Ancylobacter polymorphus: one gene and its partner. The protein of the gene in region 1 binds, or shares a complex with, the protein of each later gene. Links are inferred from orthologs where the notes say so. Each region holds a gene or a part of one and is shown on either strand. Other genes may lie near its edges.

Evidence for each region. The genes of interacting proteins can lie anywhere in the genome.
Region 2: the proteins of K9D25_RS01110 (region 1) and trxA are in contact, whole or in part, in an NMR structure (PDB 2IPA), measured with the Bacillus subtilis proteins. The link is inferred for Ancylobacter polymorphus from one-to-one orthologs.

The regions. Positions count from the first base shown.
Region 1 is NZ_CP083239.1:251,400-255,128, reverse strand. Bases 1-2,824 are described here. They hold K9D25_RS01110 (arsenate reductase ArsC), read left to right. Parts: upstream 1-1,047; coding sequence 1,048-1,602; downstream 1,603-2,824. Other genes in these bases: arsB (ACR3 family arsenite efflux transporter), read left to right, coding at 2,159-2,824; arsC (arsenate reductase (glutaredoxin)), read left to right, coding at 1,613-2,038; K9D25_RS01115 (ArsR/SmtB family transcription factor), read left to right, coding at 669-1,055; K9D25_RS01120 (hypothetical protein), read right to left, coding at 1-520. Also shown: more of arsB, read left to right, coding at 2,825-3,238; K9D25_RS01095 (ArsR/SmtB family transcription factor), read left to right, coding at 3,315-3,641; K9D25_RS01090 (MFS transporter), read left to right, coding at 3,638-3,729. UniProt on the Bacillus subtilis protein: Catalyzes the reduction of arsenate [As(V)] to arsenite [As(III)]. In vitro, can dephosphorylate para-nitrophenyl phosphate (pNPP).
Region 2 is NZ_CP083239.1:2,434,579-2,437,972, forward strand. What follows is about bases 1-2,942. They hold trxA (thioredoxin), read left to right. Parts: upstream 1-1,282; coding sequence 1,283-1,603; downstream 1,604-2,942. Other genes in these bases: addA (double-strand break repair helicase AddA), read left to right, coding at 1-1,201; K9D25_RS11500 (DUF1993 domain-containing protein), read left to right, coding at 1,747-2,253; K9D25_RS11505 (hypothetical protein), read right to left, coding at 2,235-2,939. Outside these bases: K9D25_RS11510 (MgtC/SapB family protein), read left to right, coding at 3,139-3,394. UniProt on the Bacillus subtilis protein: Participates in various redox reactions through the reversible oxidation of its active center dithiol to a disulfide and catalyzes dithiol-disulfide exchange reactions.

The DNA of each region.
Region 1 (3,729 bases):
TGAAGTCGGCATTGTTCCTGGAATCAGCCAGCAGCGCGCCCGACCAATAGGCCGTGCCGCAGGTCGCGGCCTGGCAGTCGCCGCCTGCGGTCTGCCACTCACCCGTGCGCACGATGTCACAGGCGCAGATCGCCTTGTCCGGATTGGCGGGGTCGACGGTGCAGATCTTATTGAGGCATTGCGACCAGGGCGTGCCGCTCGGGCAGCGCAGCCCTTGCTTGCCCTGCTGGAACTGGGTGAGGGCGAACTGCGAATAGACGGTGCGCACCCCGTTGGCGTCCGTGCTCGGCCGCACCGTGTCGCAGGGAACGGTGGCGAGGTTCGGTCCCTCCTGCATCTCGCAGACGCAGATCGACACGTCCGGGTTGCCCGGCTGGGGAATACAGGGCGCCGAGGTGCAGAGGGCGAAGGCCTGGTTGCAAAGATAGTTCGTTGCGCCCGCTGGCGCCGCAAAGCCGAGAACCGCACAGGCGGCCAGTACATTGAGCGCAAGGCCAAGCATCGCCGGTCGCATGGACATTCCTCCCATCCCTCGTTTTGCAGGCGAGCTTACCCGCCTTTGATCTCCGCGTCGCGACGGTTCGCATCTCAAGGGAGACGCGGCGCCGGGCTCCGCTTCGCGAAGAGGGGGGCTTGTCTCTGTTCCATATGTCGGTTATCGTCGACATATGGACACGGATAATGCCCTTGCCGCCTTCGCCGCGCTCGCCCAGTCCACCCGGCTGGACGTGTTCCGCCTGCTCGTCGCTCATGAGCCCGAGGGCATGCCGGCGGGCGAGGTGGCGCGCCGGCTCGACGTGCCGCACAACACGCTCTCCACCCATCTCGGCATTCTCGCCCGGGCGGGGCTGATCGAGGCCGAGCGGCAGAGCCGGCTCATCCTCTACCGCGCCCGGCTCGACGCGGTGCGCGAGCTCGCTTCCTTCATTCTCAAGGATTGCTGCGGCGGCAAGCCCGATATCTGCGCCCCGCTGATCGCCGATCTCCAGCCCTGCTGTCCCGCCGCGGGGCAGAACACAGACACACCTGCCGCCAAGGAGGCGCGCCATGTCTGAAACGACGCCGTCCGGCCGTGAGGTCGGCCACATCTACAACGTGCTGTTTCTCTGCACCGGCAATTCCGCCCGCTCCATTCTGGCGGAATCCATCCTCGCCAAGGACGGACACGGGCGCTTCCGCGCCTTCTCCGCCGGCAGCCAGCCCAAGGGAGAGGTGAACCCGCTGGCCATCGCGACGCTGCGCAGCCTCGACTACCCCACGGACGGCCTGCGCTCCAAGAGCTGGGGCGAGTTCGCCGCGCCCGACGCGCCGGTGATGGATTTCGTTTTCACCGTCTGCGACGGCGCGGCGGGCGAAACCTGCCCGGTCTGGCCGGGCCAGCCGATGACCGCCCATTGGGGCATCGAGGACCCCGCCGCCGTCGAGGGCACCGAGATCGAGAAGGAAGCCGCCTTCGCCCGGACCTTCCGCTATCTCAAGAACCGCATCGCCACCTTCGCCGCCCTGCCGATCCGCAGCCTCGACACGATGACGCTCGGGGCGAAGCTGCACGAGATCGGCCGCAGCGAGGGGGCGACCCAGCCCCGGCGCGATGTGGCGTGAGGAGAAGGCCATGAGCGACATCACCATCTACCACAACCCCGCCTGCGGCACCTCGCGCAATGTGCTGGGGCTGATCCGCAATGCCGGCCTTGAGCCGATGGTCATCGAATATCTCAAGACCCCGCCGAGCCGCGAGGAACTGGTTTCGCTGATCGCCCGCATGGGGATCACCGTGCGCGATCTGCTGCGCGAGAAGGGCACGCCCTATGCCGAGCTTGGCCTCGGCGACCCCGCGCTCGGCGACGATGCGCTGCTCGACGCGATGATGGCGCACCCGATCCTCATCAACCGCCCCATCGTCGTCACCCCGCGCGGCGTCAAGCTGTGCCGGCCCTCCGAGGCGGTGCTCGACCTGCTCGACGCTCCCCAGCGCGGCGAATTCCGCAAGGAAGACGGCGAACGCGTCATCGACATCAACGGCCACCGCGCCGCCTAGAGCACTTCCCCGATTCAATGTATCGGGGAAGTGCTCTAGGCTATTGAATCCACGCGTTTTCTTGACGCGAACCGGTATCCACTTCGCTCGAAAACGCTCTGAACGAGAACCGGAAACCCCATGTCTGAGACCCTGGCGCTGACACCCCGGCCCGCCGCGCGGCTGTCCTTTCTCGACCGCTACCTCACCGTGTGGATCTTCGCGGCGATGGCGCTCGGCGTCGTCCTCGGCACTTTGTTCACCGGCCTGCCGGAGGCGCTGAACAGGCTCTCGGTCGGTTCCACCAACATTCCGATCGCCATCGGGCTGATCCTGATGATGTACCCGCCGCTCGCCAAGGTGCGCTATGAGGAGCTGCATCTTGTCTTTGCCGACAAGCGGGTGCTGGCGCTGTCGCTGGTGCAGAACTGGTTGATCGGCCCGGCGCTGATGTTCGCGCTGGCGGTGATCTTCCTGCGCGACTACCCGGAATATATGACCGGGCTGATCCTCATCGGCCTCGCGCGCTGCATCGCCATGGTGCTGGTGTGGAACCAACTCGCCTGCGGCGACAACCAGTATGTCGCCGGGCTGGTGGCGTTCAATTCGATCTTCCAGATCCTGTTCTTCTCCACCTATGCCTGGCTGTTCCTCGCCGTGCTGCCGCCTCTGTTCGGGCTGGAGGGCAGCGTGGTCGATGTCAGCTTCTGGACCATCACCGAGGCGGTGCTGATCTATCTCGGCATCCCGTTCCTGGCCGGCTTTCTCACCCGCCGCGTTCTGATCGCCCGCAAGGGCCCGGACTGGTACGCCCATGTGTTCCTGCCGAAGATCAGCCCGATCACGCTGGGCGCGCTGCTGTTCACCATCGTCGCCATGTTCAGCCTCAAGGGCGGCGATCTCGTGCGCCTGCCGATGGACGCGGTGATCATCGCCATTCCGCTGACGCTCTATTTCGTCGTCCAGTTCCTCATCAGCTTCGCCATGGGCAAGCTGATCGAGGCGGATTATCCCCGCACCACGGCGATTGCCTTCACCGCCGCCGGCAATAATTTCGAGCTCGCCATCGCGGTCGCCATCGCCGCCTTCGGCCTCGCCTCGCCGGTGGCCTTCGCCGCCGTCATCGGCCCGCTGGTCGAGGTGCCGGTGCTGATCCTCCTGGTGCATGTCGCGCTGCGGCTCGGCAAAAGCTGGTTTCCACGCACAGCGCCCGGCGTCTGAAGGGCGCCGGCTTATATTTCGATACTTGTCGAAACAGCGCTTGACCGCCGCTGGCGGCGTCGCCTAACTTATTTCCATGAATCTCGAACAAGCCGCATGCCAGCTCGAGTCCCTGGGCAATCCGACCCGGCTGCAGATCTACCGCACGCTGGTGCGGGCGGGTCATGCCGGCCTGCCGGTCGGCGGCCTGCAGGAGCGGATCGGCATCGCCGCCTCGACGCTCTCGCATCATCTCAAGCGGCTCATTGAGACGGGGCTGGTGACGCAGGAGCGGCAGGCGACGACCCTCATCTGCCGGGCGCATTACCCCGCCATGGATGCGCTGATTGGCTATCTCGCCGATGAATGCTGCGCCGATGCGGCCTGTGCCGCGACTCCGGCCGAACCGTCGGCGGCGTCGTGAGCGGCAATGCCCTCGCCCCGCCGCTCAGCGAGCATCGCCCGCCCGGCGCGCGCAGCCTGTTCGTCACCGGCCTCGGCATCGGCCAGGT
Region 2 (3,394 bases), 2.2 Mb from region 1 along the record:
GCTGGCACGGTCCTATGAGAGCCTGGAGGCGCCCTCGCTCGCGGGGTTCCTGGCCTTTCTGCGGCGCGGCGGCGCCGAGGCCAAGCGCGACATGGAAGCCGGGCGCGACGAGGTGCGGGTGATGACCGTGCACGGCGCCAAGGGGCTGGAGGCGCCCTATGTCATTCTCGCCGACACCACCTCCGGGCCGATGACCCGCCGCAGCGCCGGGCTGCTGCGCGTGGAACTGCCCGATGGCCGCCGTGTGGCGCTGCACGCTCCGGCCAAGAAGGGCGACACATCAGCCATGGCGAGCGCCCGCCAGCGCGGCGACGACGCCCAGCAGGACGAATATCGCCGCCTGCTCTATGTCGCGCTGACCCGCGCCGAGACGGCGCTGGTTCTGTGCGGGGCGGATGGCGCGCGTCAGCGCCCGGCCGATTGCTGGTACGATCTCGTGCGCTCCGCGCTGGAGCCGGAGGCTCTGGAAGTCCCGGCGAGCGGCTTTGCCGGCACGGTGCTGCGCTGGCGCGCCGGTGCGGCGGACGCGCCGCTGCCGCCGCTGCCTGTCCCCCCGCCGCCCGCCGGTGCCGCCGAGGAGCGCGCCCTGGCGCAGGCGCTGGCCCGGCCGGTGCGCGAGACGCTGGCACCGGCGAGCCTTCGCCCCTCCGGCGCCGATGTCTTTGGCCCCGCGCCCACCGGCGATGCCGCCCGCGCGCTGGAACGCGGCGATCTGCTGCACCGGCTGATGGCGGCGCTGGCGCCGCTGCCCGAAGCTGGGCGGCCCGAGCCCGGCCGCCGCCTGCTGGCGTCGAGCACCGACTGGTCGGAGGCCGCGCGCGAGGAACTGCTTGCCGAGGCGCTGGCGACGCTGGCTCTGCCGGAACTCAGCCCCCTGTTCGCGCCCGGCAGCCTCGGCGAGGTTCCGCTGGCCGGCGAACTGGAGGACGGCACCCCGGTTTCCGGCCGCATCGACCGGCTGAGCGTCAGCGACGGCGCGGTGCTGATCGCCGACTTCAAGACCGACCGGCATGTGCCGCGCGTCGCATCAGCCATGCCGCCCGCGCATATCCGCCAGGTCGCGCTCTATGCGCGGCTCATCGCCAAGCTATTCCCAGGCAAGCCTGTGCGGGCATTGCTGGTCTATACCGCCGGCCCTCTCGTGCATGCGCTCGACGGCGCGGCGCTGGAGCGGGCGGTGGAAAGAGTCACGTTGGGGTGACGCTGCCTTGACGCATGGGGGGGCGGCTACCTACCTTCCCGTCAACTTTGTGGAAATCCACGATTCTAGAAAGGTGTCCAAATGGGCGTCGAAAAAGTATCGGACCAGAATTTCGAGTCCGAGGTGCTGAACTCCTCTTCCCCCGTCATCGTCGACTTCTGGGCGGAATGGTGCGGCCCGTGCCGCATGGTGGCCCCGGTGCTCGACGAGATGGCGAGCGAGCTCGGCGACAAGGTGAAGATCGTCAAGCTGAACGTCGACGAGAACCCGGCGACGGCGTCGAAGTACGGCATCATGTCGATCCCGACCCTGCTGCTGTTCAAGGACGGCCAGCTGGCCTCGCGCCAGGTCGGCGCGGCGCCGAAGGCGAAGATGCTGAGCTGGGTCGGCGGCGCGCTCTGATCGCCTGACCGTCTCCGCTTCGATCAAACCCCGGCCGGTTCTCCGCGCCGGGGTTTTTCGTTCCGACCGACGCGCCGGCCGATTCCCCGCAGGCGATGCTCCGGCGCGGGCGGTCCCGTCGCATTCCCCTTGTGGAGACTTCCATGCCGCTTTCCATGTATGACGCCTCCGTCCCCGTGTTCCAGCGCGCGCTGGGCAATCTCGATGCGCTGCTGCGCAAGGGCGAGGAACATGCCGCCGCCGCTGGCCTCGATCTCGCGGAACTCGCCGCCGCACGGCTCGCGCCGGACATGTTTCCGCTGACCGGGCAGGTCCAGAGCGCGTGCGATTCCGCCAAGTTCGCCGCCGCGCGCCTGACCGGCACCACGGCGCCGAGCTTCCCCGACACCGAGACGACCTTCGCGGAACTGCACCAGCGCATCGCCGCCACGCTGGACTATCTCGCCAGCGTCGATCCGGCCGGCTTCGCGGGCAGCGAGACGCGGGAGATCGTGCAGAAGTCGCGGCGCGGCGAAAGGCAGTTCGTCGGGACGAGCTATCTGCTCACCTTCGCGCTGCCGAACTTCTTCTTCCACGTCACCACCGCCTACGACATTCTGCGCCACAAGGGCGTGCCGGTCGGCAAGATGGACTATCTCGGAGCGTTCTGAGCCTCCGGCGCGGCGAGTGCGGGCGGGGGGAAGGCCAGCGTCTCGCGCGTATAGCTCTCCACCAGCGCGCTGAACGGCGTGCCGTCGGGCAGGGTCAGTACGGCGCGGTGTTCCAGCACGAAGGGCGGGATGGCGAGGGCGCCGGCCGCAGGCGGCAGTGGCGCGCCCATCGCCCAGCCCTCGGGCAGCGGCTGCCACAGCAGCCGGGCGCCGAGCGTGGTGCGGCGGAAGTCGAGCGGCTTCACAACCCGGCCAAAGGACGTGTCAGTGGTCTCCAGCGCCGCGTTCATCGCCGGCGTCAGAAGCGCCGGCAGATACCAGTTGTCGGCTTCGGACAATACCTTGTCGCCGCAGGTGAGCCGGACCCTGCGGTAATTCACCGGCGCGTCCGCGTGGACTTTGAGCAGGGCGCGAATCTCCGGCCCCGCCGGCTTGTCCTGCCCGCGCACGCGGTCGGCGACGATGGTGGGAGCCTCCGCCAGCCGATGCGCGGCGCACCAGCGGTCCAGCGTCAGCGTGGCGCTGGGATTGGACAGCAGCTCGGCGTTCAGCGTTTGCAGCAGCGCCAGCGCCGCCAGCCGGTGCATGGCATCATCCGGCCAGATGGGCGGCTCGGCGGCGCGGGCCGGCATGCCGAGGGTGAGGCAGAGCAGTCCGAGCGCCGCGACGTGGCGTCCGGCTTTCATCCATGCGTCCCGCATCCGTCCCTCCCGCGCCGGCGCCCGTGGCGATGGGGGAGGGAATGGCTTAAACCGCGCCTTCTGTCGAGACGGGCGCTCCCCTCCGTAATCCCCCCGCTTGCCGGCGCCTGCCGGCCGGGCCGATAGTTCGGCCGCACGGTCGCGGGGGCCGGGAGGCGCGCAGCCCGAGGGATTGAGGCCGGCCATGGATGAGATGGACATCTTCCGACGCCTGGCGCTGGCGATCGCCATCGGCGCGCTGGTGGGGGTGGAGCGCCACTGGCGCGAGCGCGACGAGGATGAGGGCGCCCGCACCGCCGGCATCCGCACCTTCACGCTCATCGGCATGCTGGGCGGCGTCGCCGGCCTGCTGGAACGGCTGCTCGCCCCCGCCGGGGCGAAGTCGGGCGCGGTGCTGGTCGGCTTCCTCGTCACGCTCACCGCCGTCATCGCCCTGTTCC